DNA from 2 places in the Oceanobacillus sp. FSL W7-1309 genome. Region 1 is predicted to be linked to the other one. Evidence: riboswitches for the same ligand, from Rfam matches in the RefSeq annotation. Region 1 holds a riboswitch; the other holds the start of a gene.
The links. A riboswitch is a leader RNA that binds a small molecule or an ion and turns the genes downstream of it on or off. The one in region 1 is predicted to bind S-adenosylmethionine.
Positions count from the first base shown of each region.

Region 1 (13,350 bases):
ATGTCTTTTTTGCGATCTACAATTGTAATATAGCCTTCCTCATCCATTACACCTAGATCACCACTATGAAACCAGCCGTTTCGAAATGCCTCTGCCGTTTTTTCTGGTTCGTGTAGATAACCTTTCATGGCATGCGGTGTACGGTGGACAATTTCTCCCACCTCGCCGCGCGGTACCTCCTTATCTGCTTCATCTACAATTTTCGTCTGGACATTTAATGTCGCTTTGCCTGCTGAACCCAACTTCCGTAACTGATCTTCTGGTTGAAGTGCGGTGGCAAGGGGCGCAACTTCTGTCTGACCATAAAAGTTCCAAAACTTTGCGCTTGGTAAACGTACCGAGAGCTCCTTTAAAATTTCCATTGGCATTATGGCTGCACCGTAATAGCACTTTTCAAGGGAGCTTAAATCACGCTTATCAAAATCTGGATGGCGTAATAATCCAATCCATACAGTTGGGGGACAAAATAGCTGTGTTGCTTTTTCTTCCTCAATTGTCCTTAAAATTAATTCCGGGCTTGCTGATCCTAGAATAATCCCACTAGATCCTAGGTAAACGCTCGGCCCCAAAAAAACATGCAGTTGTGCACTATGATATAACGGCAATGCATGGATTGCGATATCTTCCGTCCCCATTTTACCATCTACAATACTGCTGAGGTATTCACTAATAAGGCTTTTATGTGTAAGCATGACTCCTTTAGGCCTTGATTCCGTTCCACTTGTATATAAAACTTGCACGAGATCATCATCAAGAATATCTGCATCCATTAATTGAGTGGACATCCCTTCTTGTGCTTGGGATAATGGCTTCCATCCTTTATTTTCATCATTATAAGGAAGGGTTATATCCATCAGATAACGGTATTTAATATTCTGTTTGCCAACAGAGTGATCGAGTAAGCCTGCGTATTCCTCTGAAGCAATAAAACCATTAACATCAGCATGCTCTACAATATACTGCACATCTTCTCGATTAAGCATATAGTTGATTGGAATCATAACCGCTCCAATTCGTGCAAGCGCATAATTTACTACAATAAAATCAAGGCTGTTTTTAGACATGACCGTAATCATATCTCCCTTTTTCATGCCATCTGCTAAAAATGCATGTGCTGTCTGATTAACAATGTTATCAAGCTCTTCATAGGTTAACCGTTTGTTTTGATAAGCGAATGCAAATTTAGTCGGGGTTCTTTCTCTCGTACGAGCTAATAAATCTCCTAATGTGTTTCTTCTTGCTCTTTGCAGCAATTTATCCAAATCAGATTGTACATTTGTATTGGTATTCATCCTACCACTCCCTCAATGGTATCATGATGGCAAGCCTGTTGAATATTCTATCTATTATTTTAATTCAGTTAATTAAAGATAGCAAGTTGCAGTACTCATTCAAGTATATTTATTCGTAAGCATAAAAAAATGCTAGAACAATCATTGCAGATATTCTAGCATTTTTAATTTACTTTAAATATAGTCTTGTACTTCCTTTTACACGTTTCATTTTTGGCGGATAATAGCCACGGTCATAAATTTTTCCATTTGTCATGCTGCACTTTTCTAAAAAACGGTCAAGAGAGTTTGTTTTGGTATCCCGTAATGCTTGAATCATCACTTGCGCAGCGACTCTAGCGTCTTCTAGTGCGTGGTGATGTTCAAACTGAAGGTTATGATAGGTAGCAAGTGTGTTTAATTTATGGTTCTCCAATTCCGGCCAAAGCTTTTTAGCGATATTTACGGTACAAAGGTAGTCCATGTCAGGATATGAGAGCTTGTAATAATCAAGTGTATTGCGAATCACACTCATATCAAAGCTTGCATTATGTGCGATTGTTAGGTGGTCGTTTAAGTAATTCCGCAATGTCGGCCAAACCTCTGCAAATGTAGGAGCATCAGCAACATCATGCTCAGTAATCCCATGAATATACGTATTGAATGATTTAAATTCCATTAATGGATTGATAAGGCTGTAGAATTCATCTATTATGCCATGCTCATTGGCTACTACTAAACCAACCGCACAAGGACTAAAACGTTTTTCATTAGCAGTTTCAAAGTCTATTGCTACAAACTCCATAGCTGTCCCCTTTCGTATTGCATACTCAAATCTCCATAATATCCCAATTGGTAACAATCCCAACTAGTCCACCACTGGAGCTTCCTTCCTTTGTAATCAATAATGCTTCCAATCGATTGCCTTTTCCAATTTGCTCCTTAAAAATTTCCTTTGCTTCATATACAGATGTCTCCTTTGATATGAATCTAAAGTTATCCCTTTTTTCACATTCCAAGACCTCTACTAATCTTGCATCTAATAGAGAGGTTAATCGATTTTCGATACCTTTCGAAAACCATTTTGTAATTCCTTTATGCGTAATTAACCCCTGAAACACATTACCACTGTATACTGGAAACTTCGTAATCCCTTGCTTATTAACGACTTCTAGTACATTCGATAATGGCTCGGTTTCTTGAAAGCATACGACCTTACGAATAAAAAGCGGGTCTACTTTTCTAGGCTTTAAAAGTTCAATTTCAATTGCTTCTATCCGTTCTACAACGGAATCATGTGGCTCTGCAATAGTATACATGAGATCCGTCTTGTTATGTACAATAGCATTTCGTAACTCAGCAAATTCAAGCAGGTCATCTTGAAACTGTTTTATCAACGCATTTGATTTACCCAGGACTTTAACAGCTCTTGAAAACCCCATTTCTTTCTTAATAAGCAAAGCTTTTAAGCCCTTTTCGATTCGATTGAACGCCGTCAAAAAACGATCTGAGTTTCGATGCACGACAGTTTCATTTTGTTTTAGTATCGGATTGTTAACACGATTCACTTTCCGCCCTCCTTATTCGTTTTCTCTCTTCTACATACCAGTGATTTCGTACACTCAAATATTACGACTGGTTAATGCTGAAATAAACTTTCTCATTATCATAAAATCGGTGTATCTTATCCATCGACTCTAAGTATATTAGTCTTGTTAAAGTCGCCATAAATGGGCTAACAAAGTGACTAAATTTTAGGCTGCCATAAATTTTTTCACACACTTCGGCTGCTGTCAAAGTCTCTGCTTTCACAATGCTTTCAACCTCATTTAACCGACGCTCATGTCCTTGAATCAATGTTTGTACACGTTCACTCAAGCGATGGATATTCTCACCATGCCCTGGTAAGGCTAATGCTGTCGGATAATGCTGCATCCGCTCAACGGATGCAAAATAATCGTTTAATGGATTGAATTCCTCCCCTGTCCACAAACCGATTACAGGAGAAATCTTATTTAAAATATGGTCGCCAATCAGCATTAGCTTCCTGTCTTTTTGATAAAAGCAATAGTGATCCGGAGCATGACCCGGTGTCCAAACAACCTCAAAACACTGATTCCCTAACAGGATGGTATCAGTTTCATCAAAGAATCCATCTGGTTCAAATTCATAGATAAAGGAATCATTACCTATTCTGCCAGGCAAATTCGGCCCCCCATGCATATGAAGCAAATCAGCAAGATTTTCTTTAATTTTCTTCTTATCACGATGTTTCAGCATTTCCTTATACCCGAGTTTCGATGTGTAAACGGGAACTCCCTTTTTCTCCTGAAACCATCTCGCTAGACCAATATGGTCCTGATGTGTATGTGTTAAAACAACCTTTTTCACTTCAACACCAGTATCAAATAGCGCTTCCCAAGTCGCAATTGCTTCCTCTGAATAAATCCCTGTATCAATAACGGTATAGCCATTCTCTCCTTTGACAAGATAGCTATTTACCTCTTGCATTCCTCCTGGAAAACGAACGACTAGCTTTTCTATACCCTCACTTACATTAACTAACAAAATATCATCCCCATTGTACAAAGCTCTTTCTATACTATTAATTTTAGCGTTGATCAGTTAGATTGCAAGAATCTCTAACTTTTGCAATTTTTTTCACGCTACATGTAATATTCTTAATTTTAATGGTTGACATTCAGAATCGTATGGAGTACTCTAATTATTAATTTCATACAAAAAACTTTCTTATCCAGAGAGGTGGAGGGACTGGCCCTATGATACCTCGGCAACAGACTTTTTAAGTACTGTGCCAATTCCAGAAGCAATGATTGCTTGAAGATAAGAAGAGATATTAGACGATACGGTGCCTAACCTCTTCTTATTTTTAAGAAGAGGTTTTTTCTTTTCTTTAAAGAAGTTTTAAAAAACTACTGGAGGGGATTAAATGGCAACGGTTCAAGCAGGAACAGAATTGCAACAGGCAATTGCATTACTGAAAAAGAAAAATTGGGTAGACCTCACGCACACATTCGGGCCAAACTCACCACACTTCGCAGCATTTGACGATGCCGAATTCAAAACACTTTTCACACATGATGATGGCTTTTTCGCACAACGATTTACCTTTCCTGGACAATACGGCACACACATTGATGCACCAATTCATTTTGTACAGGATCAACGTTATCTTGAAGAGCTTGAATTAAAGGAACTTGTTTTACCGCTTGTGGTGATCGATAAGTCAAAGGAAGCTTTAGAAAATAATGACTTCACCTTATCGAAAGAAGATATTCTAGCATTTGAAGCAATAAATGGTGAGATTGAAGCAGGTACATTTGTAGCGTTACGAACCGACTGGAGTAAACGTTGGCCAGATAAAACTGCTTTTGAAAATAAGGACGAAGCTGGTAATAGTCACTTGCCTGGATGGGGAATTGACGCATTGCGATTTTTATTTGAAGAAAGAAACGTAAATGCTGTCGGTCATGAAACATTTGATACAGATTCCTCCATCGATGTCCGAAAGAATGGCTCACTCATTGGCGAGTATTATGTGCTGGAGCAAGATACATACCAAATCGAGCTTCTAACCAATTTAGATAAAGTACCAACAAAAGGTGCTTATATCTTTAATATCGTTGCCAAACCAGAAAAAGCAACTGGATTCCCAGTAAGATCTTTTGCAATATTACCTTAATAAAAATATGGAGGGATTTTCATGACGAAAACATTAATTAAAGCACCATTTAAAGCAGATCACGTAGGAAGTTTATTACGACCGGACAGGGTTCATAAAGCGAGAAAGGATTTTAAAGAAGGAGCTATTCCGGCAAGTGAGCTTCGTACGATTGAGACAGAGGAAATTAAGCGAGTGGTTGATAAACAAATTGAAGTTGGCCTTCAGGCTGTAACCGATGGGGAGTTTCGCAGAAGATTTTGGCATACAGATTTCTTAGAGCATTTTATTGGTATTGAAGGCTATGTACCAGATCATGGATTTAAATTTGTGGACGTGGAAACGGAAAAATACGACGTGCGCAATGTTGGAAAAATAACATTTAACCCAGACCATCCATTCATCAAAGATTTTATTGAGTTTAAAGAAATTGTTGGTGACAGGGCTGTCGCAAAACAAACGATTCCAAGTCCAAATCAGTTATTCAATGCTGGGATTCGGAATGCAGATGTCTATCCAGACATTGAGGAATATGCACATGATATTATCGTCGCTTACCGTGATGCGATAAAAGCATTTTACGATGCTGGCTGTCGTTACCTGCAATTAGATGATGTCTATATTGCAGGATTGAGCTCTGATACGATTCCATTTAATGATAGTAAATTAACAAGAGAATATTTAATCGATTTAGCGCTTCGTGTTGCTAATGGTGTGCTAGAAGATAAACCAGAGGATTTAGTTGTAACAACACATCTATGTCGCGGAAACTATCAATCTACCTGGGCGTTTGAAGGAAGCTACGCAAAAATTGCACCAACATTATTCGCAAAAGAAAAAGTAGATGGCTTTTTCTTAGAATATGATGATGACCGTTCTGGAACCTTTGAGCCATTGAAGTATATCCCAGAGGGCGGTGCACAAGTAGTCATTGGCGCTGTAACATCTAAATTTGGTGAGCTTGAAGATAAAGAGGCATTGAAAGCACGCATTCAGGAAGCTGCTAACTATGTACCGTTGGAGCAAATAGCTTTAAGTCCGCAGTGTGGATTCGCGTCAACCCATCATGGTAACAAGCTAACAGAGGAAGAACAATGGAATAAACTGAAATTTATCGTAGACATTTCAAAAGAGATTTGGGGATAATTTTCCTACCTACTATTAAAATAAAAGAAAGAAGGAATAGATCATGACACAAACGCTAGTAAAAGCGCCATTCAAAGCAGATCACGTAGGAAGTTTATTACGTCCAGAGAACCTACGTCAGGCAAGAGAAGATTTTAAAACAAGCAAAATCACTGCAGCAGAATTACGTGAAGTCGAAACAAAGGAAATCAAACGTATTGTTGATAAACAGATTGAAGTCGGATTAGAAGCAGTAACCGACGGTGAATTCCGTCGCAGCTGGTGGCATCTTGATTTTCTTGAGCATTTAAATGGGATTGAAGGCTACAACACCGAAAAAGGCTATCAATTCGATGGCGTAGAAACAGACCGATATCATGTGCGTAACACCGGGAAAATTTCCTTTAATGCCGATCATCCGTTTATTAAGGACTTTATTGAATTTAAGGAAATTGTTGGTTACCGTGCGGTTCCGAAACAAACGATTCCAAGTCCAAACCAGCTATTTGAAGTCGGGATACGAAACCCAGAAATTTATCCAGATATTGAAGAATATGCCAACGATATTACACAAGCATACCGAGATGCTGTAAAAGCATTCTATGATGCTGGTGTGCGTTACTTACAACTAGACGATGTGTACATTGCTGGACTTTCATCTTCTGACTTTAAATTAATCGATACTGGCGGCTATTCAAGAGAGCAATTAATCGATTTAGCAGTTCGTATTGTAAATGGTGTACTCGAAGACAAACCAGAGGATTTAATTGTAACAACACATCTATGTCGCGGAAACTATCGTTCTAGCTGGGCATTCCAAGGCAGCTATGCTGAAGTTGCTCCAACCTTATTTGCGAAAGAGAAAGTGGACGGCTTTTTCCTTGAATATGACGATGAGCGTTCTGGAACCTTCGAACCGTTGAAACATGTTCCAAAAGGTGGAGCACAAGTTGTTATTGGCGCGATTACATCAAAATTTGGTGAGCTAGAAGATAAAGAAGTGATCAAAAAGCGAATTGAAGCTGCATCACGATTTGTGCCATTAGAGCAAATTGCTTTAAGCCCACAGTGTGGATTTGCTTCCACGCATCACGGGAATAAGCTAACAGAGGATGAGCAATGGACAAAATTGAAATATATTGTTGAGTTATCGAAAGAGATTTGGAAATAATCATGTAGACTTGGCATCGCCCAAACTTGGTGAATACCAAGTTTTCTAAAAAAACGAACAGCATGCAATTGCTGTTCGTTTTTCTCATTTATGATTGTGCTTTTCTTAATCTAACCCAAGATATAATAACCGCAATAATTAAAACAAAGCCTAAATATCCGGTAATTGGATAAACGGTCCCTACAAGTGTCGTAAAGCCAATAAAGCTTGCACCAAAAGCTAGTAAACCTATGATAACAACGGCTCCTTTAAACGTTCTCGTATTCTGCGGCACAAGTCGTGCAGTAAAAGCATAAAGCATACCTACTGCTGTGTTGAAAATCATCCCTAATAAAGCAATTGCCATTAAGATACCAACAATTGGCGATACCTCTGTCGCCAGTACTAATGTAGGCATATCTGCTTCTTGAATAGACCCGATATTCATAAATAAACTCAAATTAATTAGAAATAGTAATAACCCAAGTCCGATTCCACCAAGAATTCCACCCCAGCCAGCAGTTTTTCTATCCTTAATCGTGCCGCCAATGACGGCCAGCATAGCAAATCCTGCTGCAAGATTATACGAAACATAGAGCAATGCTCCTATAATAAAGTTAGGGGCTGAAGCAGGCTGCGCTTCTGCCAATGCATTTAACTGACTAAAGCTTGCATCACTCGTAAATAAAGAATATCCTGTAATAATAAATATTAATACCAATAAATAAGGCGTTATGCTACTAATTACCGCAATAACTTTATTTACATTCAAACAAAGTGTAACAATGACAGCTACAGTCATGATTAAGTTCCCAACAAGTGGAGGAATACCGAATTGTTGTTCAAATATCGACCCGCTACCTGCAATCATGACAACTGCAACACCAAACAGAAAGAATGTAATTAATAGATCGATTGCAAAGCCAAAATATCTTCCACATATTTTATAAATTACTTCACGATGTGATGCTGTTTGATAATAAGTTCCTAACTGAAGCACATGCATTCCTAGAAATGCAAAGAGTAACCCTGCGATGATGGTTCCAATTACACTATAGATTCCAAAGCTTGTAAAAAACTGCATGACTTCCTGACCAGAAGCAAACCCTGCTCCCACAATTAATCCAACATAAGCTCCAGCAACCTGAAGACTCTTTTTCATATGTAAATCCCCTTCGATATATCATAATATTATGAATTTTTATCTTGTAAAAGAGGAGAGCTTACAATGCGCTCCTCTATATAACACCGTATTTTATTAAAAATGATAGACTCTTGTCCATTCCGTAAATTCATCCATCGCTTCCTCGTCGATATCATAGCCAATTCCAGGCTGATCTGGAACATTTATCAGTCCATTCTCTACAACTACTTCCGGTTTAATAATGTCTCTTTCCCAATATCTTGATGAACCAGCTGTATCTCCTGGTAACACGAATTGTGCTAATGTTGTTAATGCAACATTATGCGCCCTGCCTACACCAGCTTCAAGCATTCCACCGCACCAAACGTCGATACCTTTATCCATACAAAAATCATGTATTCGTTTCGCTTCGGTTAATCCACCGACTCGTCCAATTTTTATGTTAATAATTTTACAGCTGCCAAGCTCGTAGGCTTTTCTCGTATCTTCAAGTGAATGAATACTCTCATCTAAACATATTGGTGTTTTCATAACCGCTTGAAGCTTCGCATGGTCTACAATATCATCATGCTCCAATGGCTGTTCAATCATCATTAAATTGAGATCATCTAACTTTTGTAAATGTTCAATATCATCAATCGTATACGCTGAATTTGCATCTGCCATAATTGGTATATCCGGAAAATGCTTGCGAACCTCACGAAGTACCTCTACATCCCAACCCGGCTTAATTTTTATTTTTATTCGTTTGTAGCCGGCATCAACAAAGTGTTGAATCGTTTGAATTAAATCATCTACTGTAGGTTGGATTCCAATACTGATTCCAACATCAATTTGTTTTCTTTCTCCACCTAGAGCTGCAGCTAAGGTGAGTTTTTCTCGTTTTGCATATAGATCCCAAACCGCTCCCTCTAATGCAGACTTTGCCATATTATTACGCTTAATTGGATGGAATAAATCAGATACTTGTTCCGGATGGTTAATTTGATTATCTTTTAAAATCGGAATAAGAAAGTCTTCCATGACATGCAAGTTGGTTTTTACCGTTTCTTCACTGTACCAAGGACTTGAAAATGCAACAGACTCCCCATACCCGCGATTTCCGTCTTCATCAATGAGCTCTGTAATAAAAAATTTCTTATCCTGAAAGGTACCAAAGCTTGTTGTAAAAGGATCTTTTAAACGCATATTCAATTTATGTATTTTTAACTGTTTTATAGGTATTGTCATTGTATATCCTCCTGTTTAAATTCATAACTTTTCATCGTACAGGCAGAAAAGCTTTACCTCTTCTACCTGCTTTAATACTTACTGTTTGCGAAAAACATAATAATTATAGTCTTCAGCATAATGAATAAAGTCGGAAGCTTGATAGCCATGTTGGAAGAGTCTTCTAAAGAGCTCTTGCGTTGTCAATCTCCACTCTTTTGCAAGATTAAAGTTTTCCTCTTTCAGACTTTGAAAATTTGCTGGAATTGCAACCAGCCACATATCCCATTCCATACTATCATTAGCATGATAATTGTCTGTTAGAACAGGCTTACGCTCAGAGTCCATTTGTAATAATATATTTGCTGCATCAACTGATATGGTTTCCTTCTCTTCGCAGGTTTGACTGATATCCCATATAATTTGAAAACGATCAGATGGCAGGCCTTGGCTAAACTCATCGCCTAGTTCACCGTAGTGATTTTCTTTAAAATAAACTCCTTTGGCACCAAGCTTATGCAAGTTTAAATAGGCGTTTACACTTTCCAATGGATCGAATGTCCATGTTATTACTTCATAGCCCATTTCCCTTGCCAATACTGCTTGCTTCAGTTTTAGCTTTCTTCCGATTCCATCTTTCCTATACGCTGGAAGTATTCCCATCATATGAGAGCATAGGTAAGCATTTTTCCCATCAAATCCTGCAAAGCTATATAGAAAACCAATTAGCTTTTCAGAATCATAGGCGCCTAAAATAATGCCGCCATTCGTTAATGCTGTAAATGTTTGATGCAACGGGATCGCCGACATATGCCAAACAGTTTCTTCTAACTTCTGAACTTCTCTTAATTCATCCAGCGTCGTTAATTTCCTAATTTCGAGTTTACCTTTTACCACAAGAAAGACTCCTTCTACTATAATGATTCCATTGTTTTATATAAGGCGCATGTTATAATTTCAACTGCTTTTGGAATAGCGTTATGATTAAAGGTCATCTCAGGATGATGCAAACCTGGCACCAAATCGCAGCCAACTGCCAGCATTGTTGCTTTTAAAGCTGGGCGTTTAATCGTATAGAAATGAAAATCATCGCCACCTGTTGTTGTAATAACCGGGGATAAATTCTCATCTCCCGCACATTCAACTATTGCCTGTCTCATAAAAGATATTGCATCCTGATCAAGCACCGCAGCGGCCACATTTGCACCAACTGACAAGTCAATTTCCACGTCATGAAGCTGTGCTAGCGATGAAGCAATGCGATAAATTTTTTCTGTTATTTCTTCCATCACCTCATTATTCTGAGCCCTAACATCAATTGAAAAACTAGCATTTCCGGGAATTATGTTTGAGCTTTTTCCACCTGCATGAAATGCAGTCATTTTAGCAGAGTGAGGAATCATTGGATTCACATGAATGCTATTTATTGCTTGAAAAAAATCCGTACCAACCTGAATGGCATTTGCATTTAAATGTGGTCTTGCTCCGTGTGCATCATGCCCTTTTATATGGCCTTGGATAAACTTAGCTGCACCGTGCTCAATAGCCGGAGCAAATTGTCCATATCCCAACTCCTCTATCGGTCTCAAATGCATTCCATACAAATAATCCACATCGTCAACAATACCCTTGTCCACAAAAGCTAACGCACCATTGCCTTTCTCCTCTGCCGGTTGAAAAATAAACCGAAACGTTCCTTTAAACTGTTTCTTTTCTTCTAAGATTGTAAGGAGAGCACCAATGACAATCGTCATATGGGCATCATGTCCGCAAGAGTGGTTTGCTTGGAATGTCCCGTTCACTTCCTGCCATAAGGCATCAATATCTGCTCTGAGGGCAATAACAGGACTGCCACTACCTATATCAATTACTAATCCCGTCGAATCTTCAAAACGTTTAATCGTGCAGTTTTTCCCTTGAAACAACCGTTCAATATAATCCGTAGTCTTCCTTTCTTCCCAGCTAATCTCTGGATGTTCGTGTAAATGATTAAATATATCCTCTAATAATGGATTTATTTTTTTCAATGTTGCGTTCATTTTAATTAACTCCCATCTAAGCTTAAAAAACTTGGCGTCGTACAAAATAAGAAAGCTGTTCTTATCAGTCAAAAAAATCTTTTCCATTTATAGAATCAAACAATTCCACTCTTTGCTTAACTTTTTCGTTATTTTCAAGTGATATTGAAGCAATGATACTGTTTGACAATGACATCACTGCTGGTGCTGCATCTAATGTTGATTTACCAGACAGTTGCACATTTAATACTAAATCGCAATATGCTGTAATTGGAGAAAAGCTTGAATCTGTAATTCCAATTACAAACGCTCCCTTATCCTTAGCATGCTTAGCAATATTAATCGTATCTACAGCATAGCGATGAAAAGAAAATCCTACAAACACACTTTTCTCAGTGAGCTCACTTAGCCTCAATAGAATATCATCTGTGCCAGGATTATACATCCTTGTATTTCCGTGGATTAAGTCGAGTGAATACGAAAACCAGCTTGCTAGTGCATGAGAGGAACGAACTCCAGCAACAATAACACGATCTGCATTTGTTAATTTCGTTACAGCTGTTGAGAGACTTTCCTCTGACAGCTGCTGCATCATTTTTTGAATGTTTCCTGCATCACTCGCCATTAATTGTTTAATGGAATTCTCTGTTCCGCCATCAACCTTTTTATCTTCTACATAATCAGATAATGAACTCCTTTGTAATAGGATATTTTGAACCTCCTCTTGAAGTTCCTTATATCCTTTATATCCAAGTTGTTTACAAAATCGTATGATAGTTGTTTCACTAACTCCAATTTGTTTTCCAGCTTCCGTGGCAGAAGAAACTGCAAACAACCTGGGATTCTCTAAGATATATGATGCAATCTTCTGTAAACTGTTCGTAAATATATTTTTTTGTTCATAAACTTTTTGGTATATATTTTCCATATAATCCCTCATTATTCAGCGAATAAAGGAATTCCTTTATTTATCAAAAGAAAAGAAGTAATTCCTTTTTTCAGTTAATTTATACTATCATATTTTCGAATGTATGTCACCCTGTATTTGATTTTAAAAAGACTATATTGCTTCAGGCAGCTGACGTTAGTTTGCACTTAATTTAGACAATATTTTGCACGACCTTTTGGCAGTGTCAGGAAATGTGTGTTTACAGCAGAAGGAAATTCCCATCATTAAGAGCCTAATTTCTCAGTATTAATATTGAGAAATTAGGCTCTTGGTTGCTCTATTAAAACGTTGATAGTTGCGGAAAATCTTATTAAAGAAATAGTGCTTTTTGCGCTAATGGCCGTTTTTTGGAACTTGCTTCTTTTTTCGATTATTGTTGTAGTGCAAAAACAGAGCATCTTAAAGCAATCGTACCATCACCAAGATGTATCGGTATCAATAATAGCTCGTTTTTTGCCTACATCCAGAAGTCCCCTCTATTACTTTTTTGCTAATTCAGTCATATAATCAAAGAATGCATTGCGATTTACATCATAAACGACATTAACAGGTCGTCCATCAGCGGTTTCAACTGTACGGCCTTGGCTTGGACCATCAGCGTGCACTATGCTGTTAATGGTTTGTACTTTCACAAGATCACGATTTCCAACAAATGCGGTCGTTAACACATCCCACAAATAGTATGTAGAGTTCGTTGAAAAGTGAACAAGTGGTGGTACCATCGCATAACATTGTCCAAGAAAATCAACACCCAGGTATTTGCGTTCTTTAGCCCAACGCTCACGCACATCTAAGGTTAGCG
Region 1 covers NZ_JBBOBX010000002.1:1,718,214-1,731,563, forward strand. The annotation lists gene NST46_RS21070 (acyl-CoA synthetase) at 1-1,292, opposite strand, end outside; gene NST46_RS21075 (3'-5' exonuclease) at 1,462-2,076, opposite strand; gene NST46_RS21080 (CBS domain-containing protein) at 2,102-2,839, opposite strand; gene NST46_RS21085 (MBL fold metallo-hydrolase) at 2,901-3,839, opposite strand; SAM riboswitch class I at 4,020-4,122, shown strand; gene NST46_RS21090 (cyclase family protein) at 4,222-4,974, shown strand; gene NST46_RS21095 (5-methyltetrahydropteroyltriglutamate--homocysteine S-methyltransferase) at 4,996-6,099, shown strand; gene NST46_RS21100 (5-methyltetrahydropteroyltriglutamate--homocysteine S-methyltransferase) at 6,143-7,249, shown strand; gene NST46_RS21105 (YkvI family membrane protein) at 7,338-8,390, opposite strand; gene menC (o-succinylbenzoate synthase) at 8,487-9,602, opposite strand; gene NST46_RS21115 (GNAT family N-acetyltransferase) at 9,681-10,478, opposite strand; gene NST46_RS21120 (M20 peptidase aminoacylase family protein) at 10,496-11,620, opposite strand; gene NST46_RS21125 (MurR/RpiR family transcriptional regulator) at 11,685-12,527, opposite strand; gene NST46_RS21130 (nucleoside hydrolase) at 13,028-13,350, opposite strand, start outside.

Region 2 (17,935 bases), on a different contig from region 1:
TTTCATCTAAGTATTACTACTTAGAGCGGCATATCTAGTTTACCGTCTTGAGCGTTCTTAGTAGCCATTTCCAATCCACGAATTTGTCCACGCATTTTTTCAGAGATTGCTAGTCCAGCAGCGTCATCTCCAGCTTTGTTGATACGAAGACCTGAAGAAAGTTTCTCCAATGAATTTTGTGTTGCACCTTGGTTTGCTCCTAATTGACGATGTGCGTTAAGAGCAGAAATATTGTGATTGATAATCATGATCAATCTACCTCCATGTTTTTAATTTTTAGCAAGTCACATCCTTGTGTCTCGCTTCATTATTTATATCGGCATGGTTTAGGAATGTTTTAGCAATTTTATTAAACTTTTTATTATGTCAGTAGATTAAACATAAATAGACCACAGTACTACTTGGTCACCCAAAAAAGGACCTCCTCCTAAAGAAGGATGCCCTTATGCATTATTTAATAGAAATCTCTCTCCTAATTAGAATCCTTCAATCTATTTTTATAAACCGCTGTAAACGCCCTAATGGTTAATACAAAGACACCAATCAAGGCAACGAAAGCAGTGATAATTAAATCCATACTTATTCTACCTCCATTCCCTATTAACACTTTTACTCATTACTTTTCATTGCGATAAATCATCTATACCCCTATTAACCGGTAGATAAACTTTCTATCTATTTAGAAATTGAATGGTGTTATGTTCTTAACTGTTGGACGCAATGTATTCCTGTTCTTCTACAACTATCGCTCCCCGCTCATCTAACCTCACAAACCGAATTGCTGCTATAAAGTAACTCAATATAGCTACAAACATAAACAACCCAAACAATCCACTATTATACGCCTGTTCAAAGTATAAAATATTAACCAGTGTAAAAATTACTCCTCCAATTAATCCCAAGTAACCAAAGCGATCTGTTTTTCGCAATCTTAAACTCGTTCTTCTATTAGCCAACGTCACCAACGTAATTGTCAGGATATTAACCGAGCTTCCAATCCAAACCGGGTGTATGTTTAGATAAAATTCCTGTGGATGCCAGCCGCCCAGGTAATACCATAACAGTCCACTAGTAAATCCAGTGAACAAGGAAGCAACTACAGCTCGCTTCGTTACCACCGGCCAGAATAATGCGGCTACTACCGGTGCAAACGTGGCACTGTTTCGTATCGTCCAAGCAAATACATTCCACCATGCCGATTGCTCTGTTCGCAATAAGCCAAACGCAATCATCAGGCCGGTTAAAAGCAGCAGCGAGATTTTCGTATATTTAATAAGCTGGTCCCCTGTGGCATTTGGATTAATCGCACTTCCCACATCACGTCCGAGACTTGTGGCACCTGAGAACTGACAAGGTCCACCCCATCCGAGTGCACAACCCCATACACCAAGGAAAAACAAACCTACTAATGGGGCAGGCAAGACTTCCATCAAGTACTGGGGAATCGCGATAAGTCCAGTGGATGCATTCGGCACAACGGTGGCAGCTGATATTCCGAAGATAACGCCACCGACTATAAATGGAATCGCCATGAATCCAGCCATGACAAGTCCTTTTTGACCCTCTTCTGGCGAGCGGGAGGATAATGCCATTTGGAAAGCAGCCTGAGCCAGAATGACGTTAACGAGGAACGTCCCAAACCAGACGACAATTACTTGCAGTCCGACACTTCCAAAGTTAAACATTTCTGGACGCTCCATGTTCAATGCAGCTAAACCTGATATTCCGGGATTGATGAAAAAGGCAACAACTCCAATTACGATCATTAATCCGAATGCAAACATATTCATCGTTTGTGTAAAGGCAATGGACCACATGCCACCAGCTTGTAAATAGATAAAAAGTAAAATAGCAGTAAACGCAACGGATAAACTCAATGAAATACCTGTAAACACATGAAATGCAGAAGCAAATGCGATTGCCGTGGCAACGGACCACATGGGAAAGGCAAATGCAGTAATTGCTCCTGATAAGCCTTTTGCCGTTCTACCATACGTATCTCCTATCAAACCAGAAACCGTTACAAGCATCTTTTTCCGGAAAGAACGGATAATCAACAAAGCAATAATAAATATTTGAACCATTTCCGCCACCCCATACCAGATTGCGGAGATACCGGTTAAATAAGATAACTCCAAAATAGAGATAAATGTGGATCCCGAGAATAATCCAGTTATACAAAACGCAACAATCCATTTATTGAAATTCCGATTTCCAACAAAATAACTATCTTTCTTTGTCACACGTCTTTTGGCAATTTGCCCTGCCGATATGAGCGCAAATGTATATCCTAATGCCAGTATAATTGTCCATACACCATATTCTGTCACAACTAGTCACTCCCTTAATATTTACATCACCTTATTCCAAACGAATATTCAATTACAAAGACAAAGCAAAAACCCCCTTCCATAAGAAGAGGGTAGATAAATTCAGGGCACCTCTTCTTATCTTTCAGACCAGTGTCTGATGGAATTGGCACAGTACTCAATAAATTGAGCCCGCTGCCGAGGTATCAAAGGGCCATATCCCTCCACCTCTCTTGATAAGAAGTTCAATATTCAATTGTATTAAAATTACACCTTCACGATGAAAAAGTCAATGTTATTTTAAAATTCAATTTATCTGTCAATCAATCGTTACATCACGCAAAAATGGGAAACTACTTGGATACTGATAAAATCCACTCACTTCATCCCTTAAACCAGCTAGCAATACAGAATGGTAAAGTGGAACGATTGGAGCTTCATCTACAATTATTTGTTGTGCTTCACTATATAGTTGCAGTCTTTCTTCTTCCGCTCCCTCTTGTCTTGCCTCCTCCAGCAACTCATCTACCTCATCATTCGCATAAAAAGACCTGTTTCCTGGATTTCCGGCATTTGCTGAATGAAACATCGGGTACAGTCCGTAATCCGCATCCAATGTTACAGTCCCCCAGCTTCCGATAAACATATCAACACCGCCATTACCAGTCACTTCTAAATAAGTTCCTACTTCGGTCATCTCAATGTCAATAGTGATACCAATTTCTTTTAGTTCTGCTTGGATAACCTGCGCGATATCCGATGTATTTGTATCGTAGGCCATGATTGTCGCATTGAAACCATCCTCATAGCCCGCTTCCTTTAATAGTTCCTTTGCTTCCTCAATGTTATAATCGATAGGCTCTACATCCTCATCATACCCAAACACGGTAGGCGCGAGCGGTCCTTTTGCTGGTAAGGCCACACCATTTAGTACCCCTTCGATAATTTCTTCTTTATTAATTGCTTTTGCAATCGCCTGTCTTACCCTAGGATCTGTAAATGGTTCTTTTTCTACATTGAAGCCAAGATAAGACATACTTGCGCTATCCGATTGTTTAACGTGTGTACCTTCATTCGTATCCACTTCGTCAATATTGCTTGTATTTACTGGATAAATGATATCCGAATCACCCGTTTGCAGCTCTGCAATTCGTGTTAAATCCTCTGGGACAAATTTAAAGGTTACCGAATTTACACCGGCCTTATCTCCCCAATAGTCTTCATTTTTTACAACTTTTATTTGTTCTCCACTTGTTCGGTCATCATATTTGAAATATCCTGTACCGATTGGGTTCTCATTAACTGTTGCAAACGGTTCTCCACCATTAGCTATTGCTTCATTATCCTTTTCAATCGCCTCAAGACTGATCATATGCCCGCCCGGATGTGCCAAATGAGATGGCAATGCTGAAAAAGGATATTTTGTATGAATCTGTACCGTATATTCGTCTACTACTTCCACGGAATCAATCATATCGAATAAAAAGGCTAGCGGTGAGCCCATATCAGGATCAAGAACGCGATCCAGGTTCGCTTTTACTACTTCCGCGTTAAATGCACTGTCATCATGGAACGTAACATCTTCTCTAAGCTTTGCTTCCCAGACAGTATCTTCAATTTGTTCAAGGCTCTCAGCTAAAGCTGGTTGAATCTCCAAATCTGTGTTTTGTTCAACCAACGTATCATAGATGGCATTCATCACATATAAGGAGTTACCATCATTTGCAGCGTGCGGATCCAGCGATACTGGCTCTGCAGCTAATCCAACTGTCAGATCCTTTTGTTCCTCTGCATTCTCTGATTCATCTGCTCCGTCACCAGCACATGCAGAAATAACCAATAAACCCGATATAAGTAAAATTAATAATAATGCTTTTTTCAATTTAACCACACTCCACGTGTTGATATTTTGAGTATAAGGTAGATCTTATTCTACTATTTACACAACTTCATCAATCCTAATTTATTCACATACTCCCCACCATATTATAAATTTCAATTTTTCTTTTAAAACAATCCCCCTTAACTCTATAATTCCTATTAATTAACTGCGAATTAAGCATATAATATCATACCACTCCACGTTCTTTATGACAAATTAATTAGCCTGTATAGCAACAAATAAGGCATTTTGGAATTTCGCACTTGAAAGTAATAGTATATAAAAAGCTGCTGACACCTCTGCCAGCAGCCGAACTCAAAAATCATTCTTCACTCACACGTTCTTTCAAACTCTCATCATCCCGAAGCTTCCATAGCTTACCAGGCCAGAACGCAAAACGCCCAAGTACTGTTGTAATTGCTGGAACAAGCAATGGTCTGACGATAAAAGTATCCAGCAAGATTCCGATCGCAGTAATCGTACCGAAATGAACAAGCACCTGCAAAGGCATTACAGCTAGAACCGAAAACGTACCAGCTAGAATAAGCCCTGCTGAACTAATTACACTTCCCGTTTCTGCAACACTTTTAGAAATAGCCTGTTTGAGCGGCATTTCCTTTCGATTGCTCCATAGACTAGAAACAAGGAATATGTTGTAGTCAATACCTAGGGCAACCGAAAAGACGAATACATAGAGCGGAATTAATCCTTGAATTTCTGTAACTCCAAATATATGATGGAGCACAATCCACCCTAAACCAAGCGCAGATAAATACGAAATGATAACGGTTGACAATAAATAGACCATTGCCACAATGGACCTTAGGAAAACGATAAGTAATACCGCTATAATGAGCAGAAGGGCAGGTATAATTAACCCCTGATCTCGATTGGTTACCTGATCTGTATCGTATAATGTCGCCGTTTCACCGCCAAGCCATACATAGTCATCTGCATTGACTACACCAGCATCGCTTAGTGCACTCGTTGCAATAGCCTGGAGCTCTGGAACGCTTTCTACCGCTTCCGTGGAGTACGGATCAATCGAAAGTGTCACTTTCCATTCCTGGATATCCTTATTTTCCGATCCTTCCACAGGATCATCAACAATCTCAACGTAAGGATGCTCTGCCAATTCGTTCTGTAACGAAACATCCGCTCCATTTGTATCGACGATCACACTGACAGGAGCAATTTCACCTGGAGGATAATGGTCTGCAATTAATGTAAATCCTTCTCGTGATGGCATATCCTCTGGGAAAGAATCTAATAAAGCATAGGTATATTGCATTTTTGGTACGAAAGCAGCCAGGCCACCAAGAATAACTATACTAACAAGAATAATGGTCCATGGTTTTTCTGTAACCACTTTTCCAATCTTCTTCCCAAATCGATGACTTGGTTTCGGACGACGCAGCTTTTTCCCTTTTTTCTTCTCAATTTCCTGAATCATTTCTTCAGGTCGTGGGATAAATGGGATAAAAGCAAAGCGGCCAAGTAAGGCCAGAATCGCAGGAAGCACGGTTAATGCTGCGAGTCCCATAATAAATATCGATAAGCTAAAAGGTACAGCAAAACGATCATAGGATTCGTAATAGGCTAGCCCGAGTGAAAGCAATCCTAAAACAGTAGTAAGGGAACTCATCATGATGGCCCCGCCAGTACCGCTAATCGCACGTTTTAATGCAACATGTTTATCTTTTTCAATTCGCAGCTCATCTCTGTACCGTGAAATTAAAAATAAGCAATAATCTGTTCCGGCTCCGAACAAAAGAACCGTCATAATCGATATCGCTTGCCCATCCACAACAATCCAGCCCTGATCCGCAAAAAACCCAAGCAGTGGACTAATAATTCCATAGGCGATCCCAACCGCAACAAGCGGGACAAGTGCCAAAATTGGTGAGCGATACAATAAAATAAGTAAAATAAATACAATCAATACAGTTGCAATTAACAAGGTAAAGTCTGCATTGCTGAACAAGGAAACGGTATCAGTCTGAATTCCAATAGGTCCAGAAAAACGCACATGTAAGCCAGACTCGTCTATATCACTTTTCAGCACCTCACTGCCAAATGCATCATTTATTTTAACTTCTAGTTGGTCGAGTGCCGCTTGTAATTCCTTTGTTGCTGCAGTGTCATCAAAAAATACCGGTGTTGTCAGTGCTTTTCCATCTTCAGAAGCACTTCCTCTTAAAGCTTCAACAGGAGCATCCTGAAATGGTGGAATAAATGTTTGATGATTAACCGGCTCATCATTTAGATTCTGATAAAGAGATTGAATCATCTCATAATCCGAATTATTTAACCCTCCATCACGATGCCACACTAAAAGCAATGGTGTACCAGCATCATTAGAGAATTCTTCGTTCGTAATTTTACCTGCTTCGACAGACATCATATCTTCTGGTAATAATTGTGTATCCGACGTCTCTCGATCATTAACTTGTGGCCAAATATATGAAAATATTCCAATCAATAAAACCCAAATAAACAAGGTCGCCCAACGGGTTTTGGTATTCGCAACAATACCTCCCCAATTTTTCAATAGACCTTTCACAAATCTCATCCTTTCTAGCGCAAATTTTATCAATGCACTTAACCATGTATCTTGTAATTATATATACTAGTAGGTTAATTAATCAAGTTTTTTTCAAATTATGGTATAATAAGTCTAGTTTAAATAATTTGGAGTGGAATTCATGATGCAACGCAAACATCGAACATTAGGGAGACCTCGTAAAGAACAGGATGGAATCTCAACGAAAGATACTATCTTACACATCGCTACAGAAATGTTTTTGGAAAAAGGATATCCGTTAGTATCCATGGACGATGTTGCCCAACAATGTGATGTCACAAAAGCAACGGTGTATTACTATTACAAAACAAAGGCAGACCTTTTTACGGATGCAATGGTCCAGTTAATGAATCGAATTCATGAAAGAATTGTGGCGATTCTCTCAACCAATGAGCCATTGAAAAAGCAGCTGTTTCAGTTTGCCAAAGGCCATTTACAAGCGACTGTGGATATTGATATCCATTCATTTATGAAGGAAGCAAAGACATCTCTTTCACAGGAGCAACTGCAATTGATGCAGCAAGCAGAAGAAAAAATGTATGAAGAATTAGAGCATGCATTAAAAAAGGCAATGGATAATGGAGAAATCTCCAGAAGCAACCCACGCTTAGGAGCGCTTCTATTTGTATCTTTGGTAACAACCGGAAACAATATGGATACTAATTTTAAAAATTCATTCCGATCACTGGATGATTTAGTAACGCAGATTGTAGACTTTTATTGGGATGGATTGGCAAACTAAAGCTAGCTGTGTCATTGAGGGTGGGATAACAAGCCGAATACAAAGATAGCAGATATAGGAAATTGCTATTCACCTATACAACAAATTGATAGCAATTTTTAAATTACAAAAAAACAACGCTACTCTATGAAAGATAGCGTTGTTTTCGTATAAAGCCATTTATTTGGGCTCATCTTATAATCTTTTTAACTCCTAAAATGCTGTATCAATTCATTTAATTCTTCCGCTAATTTAGCGAGCTCGTCTGAACTTAGTGCAACTTCTTCCATTGAGCTGCTAATCTGCTGTGAAGATGCAGAGGTTTGTTCAACACCCGCTGCAGATTCCTCCGAGATTGCTGCAATCTCCTGAATGGAAGTATTCATATTGTCACTGGTATCAGAAATGGTAGATAGTTTATCAGAAATTGTTTTAATATCATTTACCATTTGCGTGACTGAAGTACTTATTGTTTGGAACGTATCTCTTGTTACTTTTAATTGACTTGTTCCTTGTTGAACTTCTTTATATCCATCTCGTAAAGACTTCGTTACCTGACTTGTTTCGCTTTGAATATTTCCAACAATATCTGTGATGCCACTTACCGATGACCCAACCTGTTCTGCAAGCTTTCTAACCTCATCGGCAACAACTGCAAATCCCTTTCCACTTTCTCCAGCCCGAGCTGCCTCAATCGCAGCATTTAAAGCTAATAAATTCGTTTGATCAGCGATATCTTTAATAACAGATACTAAATCAGAGATTTTTTGAGATTGTGAATCTAAGTTTTCTACTTTCTGTACAGAATCATAAATAATGCTGTCAATTGTTTCCATTTGTTCTGTCGATTTTTCCATTAAGTTTCTGCCTTCATTTGTATGGCTCAATACTTGATTAGAAGATTCATATACCTGATTGCTGTTCGTATATGCTTGATCGGTATCTGATCTGAATGTAGCCATTAAGGAAGAAAGGTCACTTGTTGTATTTGCTTGTGACTCTGAGCCAAACGCTAATTCCTGCATCGTAGTCGCCACTTGTTCAGATCCTATCTTCACATCATTTGCTGACTGCGTTAATTCTTCACTTTTACTGGTAACCGTCTCGGATACATTTTTGATTTTCATTACGAGTTCTCGCAGTGTTTCATTCATCGTATTTGTAGAGCTTACCAATTGACCTATTTCATCATCCGATTTAGCTTGCAAATTTGTTTCCCTTAAATTACCTAATTCTAAATCCTTCATCACTTTCATAATTTGAGGAAGATCTTTTAACATACGTTTTAATAAAACAACCACTACTACAACAAGAATTAAACAGGCAATGCTAAAAAACAAGACCATCATCATCGTAAACGTCCCAAGTTCACTTAAAGCTTCTTCTTCTGGTAACGCTGTACCAATGGACCAGCCGGTTGTATGAACTGGTGAATACCCAATATATTCTAAACTGTCACCTATTTGCGCTAATTGAAGACCTGTTTCACCTGCAATCATTTTATTACCTATATTCCCTAGTTCACCAGACATAGACTGCAGCTGTTCTTCAAGGATTAATGTTTCATCTGGATGATATAAAACCGTTCCATCACTGGAGATTAAGAAAGAATATCCGCTCTCACCCATTTTATAAGATTGCATAAGCTCTGGTAACTGGTCTAGAAAGATATCAATTGCAACAATACCGACTGTATCCCCATTCACTTTAATTGGCTTCATTGCACTCAAAATAATTTTTCCAAATACTTCATCCATGTATGGTTCGGTAAAATAAACATCCTCTTCCGCTATAGCTGCCTCATACCAAGGTCTACTCGTTATGTCAAAGCTAGGGTCTGATAAAACATTATTGCTTCCAATTAAAAAGTTTGATTTATTACTCGCAACCCATGCCATTGCGATTGAATCATCTGTTTCAACAATCTCATCAAGCGACTGTAATACACCATCATAATAATCATTTTCTAAAACTTCATCTCGAGAGTCAGTTGTATTTAAGAACTTGCCAAACTCTTGATTCGTTACCATTTGCCGCACAATGGTCGCTTCTTCTTTAAACATGCTATTAACCTGTGCAGCGATTGCATCACTTTTAGTTGATAAGTCAGTTTCAACATTTTCAACTAATAATGCCTTTGTATACATATGTATAAAGAATCCTGTTGCAGAAAACACAATAAATATAGCTATAAAAAGTGCTGCAGCTACTTTTGTTGATATACTTTTGCGAATCCAATTAAATCGTACCGACTTCTTTTTCTTTTCTTTTGCCGCCACCATAAATTCCTTCTTTCTTGTATTTTGATGATGCTACTCGTTGTGATATGATCCGGTAATAGTTTATGTGGTTCACATAATTTAGATTAAACATCAAAAGCCTTTATTGATTTGCAACATAAAAGAAACTCTGCTTCTCACATAATATTCACTAACTAGAAGCAAAGTTTTTTTAGATATTCAATTGTTTCCTACCATATCAGCATATTAAATGGTTAATTTATGTATCATTACATTAGTTTCCCATTAAAGAATAGCTAATCCAATTATACCATTAGTTTACTTTATTAGGTACTTAAGTACTAGTTTTTTATATTGTCAATTTATTTTCGCTAATTATTTTCATATGCAGTCCTATTTTCTAGAGGGTAATGCAATTTTTTCTCTTCATTGAATGGATTAACAATGAAGAGTAGAAATTAATATATACTATACGGATGGATAGGAACGTCAACGCCCCAAATATGATATTAAAATCGTATATGGGGCCGTTTTATGTCTGCTAGCTGCCTCCCTCATCTTTATCTATCAAATAACGCTTTCCTATCCCAAGAAGCTTCCGGATGATGGAAGGGTTTGGAGTACATACTTTCGATAATTACTTTGCTGAAACGGAGCAGGTAGCTTTCCATCCCGGACATGTGGTCCCTGGAATCGACTTTAGTAATGATCCGCTCTTACAAACGAGGCTATTCTCATACACAGATACACAGCTGATTCGTTTAGGCGGACCGAACTTCCATGAACTTCCGATTAATAAATCGGTTCCCGAGGTACATAACAACCAGCGTGATGGTTATGGACGCCAGGCAATCTCCCAAAATGTGTCGTGCGCAGATTGGGCCTGTGGAATTTCGTTATGTGGTTCTGGTTTCACAGCATGAATAAAATCTGGAAATTTAATACCATCCTGAATAAAGAATACAGGCATATTATTTCCAACCAGGTCATAATTCCCTTCTTCTGTATAAAATTTTGTCGCAAACCCACGAACATCACGTGCTAAATCTCCAGATCCGCGGGAACCTGCGACTGTAGAACGGATACTAGTTAAATTTTTATTCAAAAAAAAACGCTTCATCTCGAATGAGACAAGCGTTTTACATATAAGCTTCCAGCCGGATTTGAACCGACGACCCCTTCCTTACCATGGAAGTGCTCTACCTGCTGAGCTATGGAAGCAATTGGCTCCACAGGTAGGATTCGAACCTACGACCGATCGGTTAACAGCCGATTGCTCTACCACTGAGCTACTGTGGAATAGTCTTATGTAAAAAATCCAGAATACGAAAAAAGCAGCCTGGCGGCGTCCTACTCTTGCAGGGGCAAAGCCCCAACTACCATCGGCGCTGAAGAGCTTAACTTCTGTGTTCGGCATGGGAACAGGTGTAGCCTCTTCGCTATTGCTACCAGACAACTTTATAAGGTAAAATATTGATTTATACCTTAAAAACTAAATAAGAGTAAACAAGACATCAAATAAAGAATTTAGTTAAGTCCTCGATCGATTAGTATCCGTAAGCTCCACGTGTCACCACGCTTCCACACCGAACCTATCAACCTCATCGTCTCTGAGGGATCTTACTCACTCGAAGTGATGGGAAGTCTCATCTTGAGGGGGGCTTCATGCTTAGATGCTTTCAGCACTTATCCTTTCCACACGTAGCTACCCAGCGATGCTCCTGGCGGAACAACTGGTACACCAGCGGTGTGTCCATCCCGGTCCTCTCGTACTAAGGACAGCTCCTCTCAAACTTCCAACGCCCACGACGGATAGGGACCGAACTGTCTCACGACGTTCTGAACCCAGCTCGCGTACCGCTTTAATGGGCGAACAGCCCAACCCTTGGGACCGACTACAGCCCCAGGATGCGATGAGCCGACATCGAGGTGCCAAACCTCCCCGTCGATGTGAACTCTTGGGGGAGATAAGCCTGTTATCCCCGGGGTAGCTTTTATCCGTTGAGCGATGGCCCTTCCATGCGGAACCACCGGATCACTAAGCCCGACTTTCGTCCCTGCTCGACTTGTAGGTCTCGCAGTCAAGCTCCCTTGTGCCTTTACACTCTACGAATGATTTCCAACCATTCTGAGGGAACCTTTGGGCGCCTCCGTTACCTTTTGGGAGGCGACCGCCCCAGTCAAACTGCCCGCCTGACACTGTCTCCGAACCGGATCACGGTCCTGGGTTAGAATGTCCATACAGCCAGGGTGGTATCCCACGGATGCCTCCACCGAAGCTAGCGCTCCGGTTTCCAAGGCTCCCACCTATCCTGTACAAGCTGCACAGACATTCAATATCAGGCTACAGTAAAGCTCCACGGGGTCTTTCCGTCCTGTCGCGGGTAATGCGCATCTTCACGCATAGTATAATTTCACCGGGTCTCTCGTTGAGACAGTGCCCAAGTCGTTGCACCTTTCGTGCGGGTCGGAACTTACCCGACAAGGAATTTCGCTACCTTAGGACCGTTATAGTTACGGCCGCCGTTTACTGGGGCTTCGGTTCAAAGCTTCGCCTTGCGGCTAACATTTCCCCTTAACCTTCCAGCACCGGGCAGGTGTCAGCCCCTATACTTCGCCTTTCGGCTTCGCAGAGACCTGTGTTTTTGCTAAACAGTCGCTTGGGCCTATTCACTGCGGCTCCATGTAAATGAAGCACCCCTTCTCCCGAAGTTACGGGGTCATTTTGCCGAGTTCCTTAACGAGAGTTCTCCCGCTCACCTTAGGATTCTCTCCTCGCCTACCTGTGTCGGTTTGCGGTACGGGCACCTATGATCTAACTAGAGGCTTTTCTTGGCAGTGTGAAATCCGGAACTTCGGTACTAAATTTCCCTCCCCATCACAGCTTGAAATTGCCAGACGGATTTGCCTATCTGACTTTCTCACTGCTTGGGCGCACATATCCATCAGTGCGCATTCCTTATCCTACTGCGTCCCCCCATCGCTCAAACAATCATGAGGTGGTACAGGAATATCTACCTGTTGTCCATCGCCTACGCCTTTCGGCCTCGGCTTAGGTCCCGACTAACCCTGAGAGGACGAGCCTTCCTCAGGAAACCTTAGGCATTCGGTGAAAGAGATTCTCACTCTTTTTTCGCTACTCATACCGGCATTCTCACTTCTAAGCGCTCCACCAGTCCTCACGGTCTGACTTCACAGCACTTAGAACGCTCTCCTACCATTGTTCGTAAGAACAATCCGCAGCTTCGGTGATACGTTTAGCCCCGGTACATTTTCGGCGCAGAGTCACTCGACCAGTGAGCTATTACGCACTCTTTAAATGATGGCTGCTTCTAAGCCAACATCCTGGTTGTCTGGGCAACTCCACATCCTTTTCCACTTAACGTATACTTTGGGACCTTAGCTGGCGGTCTGGGCTGTTTCCCTTTCGACTATGAACCTTATCACCCATAGTCTGACTCCCAAGTAAAAGTAACTGGCATTCGGAGTTTGACTGAATTCGGTAACCCGGTGAGGGCCCCTAGTCCAATCAGTGCTCTACCTCCAGTACTCTATTTCTTGAGGCTAGCCCTAAAGCTATTTCGGAGAGAACCAGCTATCTCCGTGTTCGATTGGCATTTCACCCCTACCCACACCTCATCCCCGCATTTTTCAACATACGTGGGTTCGGGCCTCCAGTCAGTGTTACCTGACCTTCACCCTGGACATGGGTAGATCACACGGTTTCGGGTCTACGACCGCATACTCATTCGCCCTATTCAGACTCGCTTTCGCTGCGGCTCCGTGTCTTCCACTTAACCTTGCATACGATCGTAACTCGCCGGTCCATTCTACAAAAGGTACGCCGTTACCCATTAACGGGCTTCGACTACTTGTAGGCACACGGTTTCAGGTTCTATTTCACTCCCCTTCCGGGGTGCTTTTCACCTTTCCCTCACGGTACTGGTTCACTATCGGTCACTAGAGAGTATTTAGCCTTGGGAGATGGTCCTCCCGGATTCCGACGGAATTCCACGTGTTCCGCCGTACTCAGGATACACTCCGGAGGGAATTCTTTTTCAACTACAGGGCTGTTACCTTCTGTGGCTGACCTTTCCAGGTCGATTCATTTAAAGAATTCCTTGGTAACTCCGAGTGGAGTGTCCTACAACCCCAGAAAGCAAGCTTTCTGGTTTGGGCTCTTTCCGTTTCGCTCGCCGCTACTCAGGAAATCGATTTTTCTTTCTCTTCCTCCGGGTACTGAGATGTTTCAGTTCCCCGGGTCTACCTCATGCACCCTATGTATTCAGATGCATGTACTGTTCCATTACGAACAGTGGGTTCCCCCATTCGGAAATCCCCGGATCAAAGTTTACTTACAACTCCCCGAGGCATATCGGTGTTAGTCCCGTCCTTCATCGGCTTCTAGTGCCAAGGCATCCACCGTGCGCCCTTATTCACTTAACTAAGTTACAGTAAATAAGCGTACTAATTTATTAGCCTTGCTTTTATTTAATCCAGCTTCAGCTCCTGAGAACAGTCGCTTCAGCCTTTTGCATTAATATTGATGTCGTTGTTACTCTTATTTAGTTTTCAAGGTACAAAAATGGAGCCTAGCGGGATCGAACCGCTGACCTCCTGCGTGCAAGGCAGGCGCTCTCCCAGCTGAGCTAAGGCCCCACGATATAAAATTCAAAATAGATGGTGGGCCTGAGTGGACTCGAACCACCGACCTCACGCTTATCAGGCGTGCGCTCTAACCAGCTGAGCTACAGGCCCATCTATTATAAGTATCATGTTCATGAAAGAAATTAATCTCTCAAAACTGAACCAAACAACCAAGTATGTTTCCGTAATAATCCTTAGAAAGGAGGTGATCCAGCCGCACCTTCCGATACGGCTACCTTGTTACGACTTCACCCCAATCATTAGTCCCACCTTCGGCGGCTGGCTCCAAAAGGTTACCTCACCGACTTCGGGTGTTACCAACTCTCGTGGTGTGACGGGCGGTGTGTACAAGGCCCGGGAACGTATTCACCGCGGCATGCTGATCCGCGATTACTAGCGATTCCGGCTTCATGTAGGCGAGTTGCAGCCTACAATCCGAACTGAGAATGGTTTTATGGGATTGGCTTGACCTCGCGGGTTCGCTTCCCTTTGTTCCATCCATTGTAGCACGTGTGTAGCCCAGGTCATAAGGGGCATGATGATTTGACGTCATCCCCACCTTCCTCCGGTTTGTCACCGGCAGTCACCTTAGAGTGCCCAACTGAATGCTGGCAACTAAGATCAAGGGTTGCGCTCGTTGCGGGACTTAACCCAACATCTCACGACACGAGCTGACGACAACCATGCACCACCTGTCACTCTGTCCCCGAAGGGAAAACTCTATCTCTAGAGGTATCAGAGGATGTCAAGACCTGGTAAGGTTCTTCGCGTTGCTTCGAATTAAACCACATGCTCCACCGCTTGTGCGGGCCCCCGTCAATTCTTTTGAGTTTCAGCCTTGCGGCCGTACTCCCCAGGCGGAGTGCTTAATGCGTTAACTTCAGCACTAAGGGGCGGAAACCCCCTAACACCTAGCACTCATCGTTTACGGCGTGGACTACCAGGGTATCTAATCCTGTTCGCTACCCACGCTTTCGCTCCTCAGCGTCAGTTACAGACCAGAGAGTCGCCTTCGCCACTGGTGTTCCTCCACATCTCTACGCATTTCACCGCTACACGTGGAATTCCACTCTCCTCTTCTGTACTCAAGTCCTCCAGTTTCCAATGACCCTCCACGGTTAAGCCGTGGGCTTTCACATCAGACTTAAAAGACCGCCTGCGAGCGCTTTACGCCCAATAATTCCGGACAACGCTTGCCACCTACGTATTACCGCGGCTGCTGGCACGTAGTTAGCCGTGGCTTTCTGGTTAGGTACCGTCAAGGTTGGGTCAGTTACTACCCAACTTGTTCTTCCCTAACAACAGAGTTTTACGATCCGAAAACCTTCATCACTCACGCGGCGTTGCTCCGTCAGACTTTCGTCCATTGCGGAAGATTCCCTACTGCTGCCTCCCGTAGGAGTCTGGGCCGTGTCTCAGTCCCAGTGTGGCCGATCACCCTCTCAGGTCGGCTACGCATCGTCGCCTTGGTGAGCCGTTACCTCACCAACTAGCTAATGCGCCGCGGGCCCATCTGTAAGTGACAGCCGAAACCGTCTTTTATCTTCTCACCATGAGATGAAAAGTGTTATCCGGTATTAGCTCACGTTTCCGCGAGTTATCCCGATCTTACAGGCAGGTTGCCCACGTGTTACTCACCCGTCCGCCGCTCATTCCATAAACATTACCCCGAAGGGTTCTGTTTATTTCCTGCGCTCGACTTGCATGTATTAGGCACGCCGCCAGCGTTCGTCCTGAGCCAAGATCAAACTCTCCATAAAAGTTTGTAATACTTAGCTTTTGTAGAAGCTGACTTCTACTTGTTTTAAAAAGAAAAACGAGTTTCCTTTTTCTTGACATACTGGTTGTTTTGTTCAGTTTTCAAAGATCAATTTGTTATAATGTCGTTTTTTAGCGACGAGATATAATATAACATGGTATCAAATTGTTGTCAACATGTTTTTGCAAAAAACTTTTTTCTGTTTTCCAGAAATTGTTTTATTAAGCGACAACAGAATTTAATATAGCATAATAAAAACAGTTGAGCAATAGGTAAAACAAAAAAACAATAATTATGATTAGTTTTTATTTTTAGTTTACATTATTGCCACAATAAATATTTATTCAGCATGACTTGCACCCAGCGTCAACCTTATAAATGAATACTCCTCACATACTTAACGACGAGTTCAATGTGAGGAGCTTTACAATTACTGATTTTCTTGTCGCTTTGGCATGTATTTCACACATTCCTGTTCACTGGCTACACGACGAAGTAATTGAAAAAGGTTACGGTATCTTTCTCTCATCGCCCGTTTAACCATATGATCAATTCTACTGTCTCCCATATCTAATAGTAACTCTTCAAGCTCTCTTTTTAATAAGTACTCAATCTCTTTTTGTTCCATTTCATTAATCAATAAGCCCAACATCTCATTCACCTCATAACCTTCTCTACTATCTAGACAGCTTTACAGCTGTGTCATCGTTCAATTACTACCATTCATCACTAAATCCCTTTGCCAAAAACATAACTTATTTTCAGAAAAGGTACATTACAACCATTCGTCGCTCAGAGTGAATTTTGTCGGTTGTTGTTATCTTCACCCGTATCAAGTCGGTATTTCTCGAACATCATCAAGCACGGTATCTTTTGTTAAACTTACTATTCCCCTATTTCCACTATTTTCATCCCCTTTTTTGCTAAATTCTTCAACTATCAATTTTCTTAGAGTGAAAATACATTCAGTTATGGGGTTCACTTCCTCCTTCACTGAACATAAGCCCCTTACAAACATTCACGTTTTATCTCTCTTATGCTTAATGGAGTTGTAGTACAGTTCGTTAATGCATAAGAAATCCTAAGGCTTGTTCATATTTCTCATCACTGCTCATAAACATAATAGTAAGAGTCAATGGAGAAAATGGAGGAGAAATTATGGATCATTTTTATGCTATCGGCTTAAGACGGCGGAAAAGCCTAATTATTATTATTGCGCTTGCACTTTTTACATCATTATTTATATGGACACAAAGGGATGCTGTTATTTCTGTTTTTTCTAATGAGAAACCAACTGCTCTTTCAAAGGGAAACGAAGATGAACCCGCTATCGCATTAACATTTAACATTAGTTGGGGCGAAGAAAGAGTATTGGACATTTTGGATCAGCTTAAAAATGAAAATGTACAAGCAACATTTTTTGTCAGTGGTGAATGGGCAGAACGTCATCCGAAAATACTGGAACAAATTTCAGAAGGTGAGCATGAGTTAGGAATGATGGGTTATCGATATAAAAGCTACCTGGATCAGGAAATTGAACAAGTAAGAAAGGATTTGCTTTATGCTCGTGATATTTTCAACAAGCTTGGATATGAGGATGTTAACCTATTACGAACACCTAGCGGGCATTTCAATGAAGAAGTCATGGAGCTGGCAGAAAGTTTGGATTTTGATGTGATTCATTGGAACATTAACCCGAATGATTGGGAAAACCCAGGAACTTCTGTAATTGTTGATAAGGTGATGAAAGATACAAGCAACGGGGATATTATCTTATTCCATGCTTCTGATGC
Region 2 covers NZ_JBBOBX010000001.1:1,700,093-1,718,027, reverse strand. The annotation lists partial or broken gene NST46_RS08030 (flagellin N-terminal helical domain-containing protein) at 42-248, opposite strand; gene NST46_RS08025 (sodium:solute symporter family protein) at 705-2,330, opposite strand; SAM riboswitch class I at 2,445-2,552, opposite strand; gene NST46_RS08020 (glutathione ABC transporter substrate-binding protein) at 2,629-4,191, opposite strand; gene NST46_RS08015 (MMPL family transporter) at 4,514-6,763, opposite strand; gene NST46_RS08010 (TetR/AcrR family transcriptional regulator) at 6,900-7,517, shown strand; gene NST46_RS08005 (methyl-accepting chemotaxis protein) at 7,703-9,775, opposite strand; gene NST46_RS08000 (hypothetical protein) at 9,735-9,869, opposite strand; partial or broken gene NST46_RS07995 (catalase) at 10,369-10,596, shown strand; partial or broken gene NST46_RS07990 (catalase) at 10,590-10,814, opposite strand; tRNA gene NST46_RS07985 (tRNA-Thr) at 10,885-10,957, opposite strand; tRNA gene NST46_RS07980 (tRNA-Asn) at 10,961-11,035, opposite strand; rRNA gene rrf (5S ribosomal RNA) at 11,074-11,189, opposite strand; rRNA gene NST46_RS07970 (23S ribosomal RNA) at 11,264-14,182, opposite strand; tRNA gene NST46_RS07965 (tRNA-Ala) at 14,323-14,395, opposite strand; tRNA gene NST46_RS07960 (tRNA-Ile) at 14,418-14,494, opposite strand; rRNA gene NST46_RS07955 (16S ribosomal RNA) at 14,582-16,143, opposite strand; gene NST46_RS07950 (hypothetical protein) at 16,573-16,794, opposite strand; gene NST46_RS07945 (hypothetical protein) at 16,975-17,136, opposite strand; gene pdaB (polysaccharide deacetylase family sporulation protein PdaB) at 17,301-17,935, shown strand, end outside.
Region 2: another riboswitch for S-adenosylmethionine. It lies ahead of NST46_RS08025 (sodium:solute symporter family protein); the one in region 1 lies ahead of NST46_RS21090 (cyclase family protein).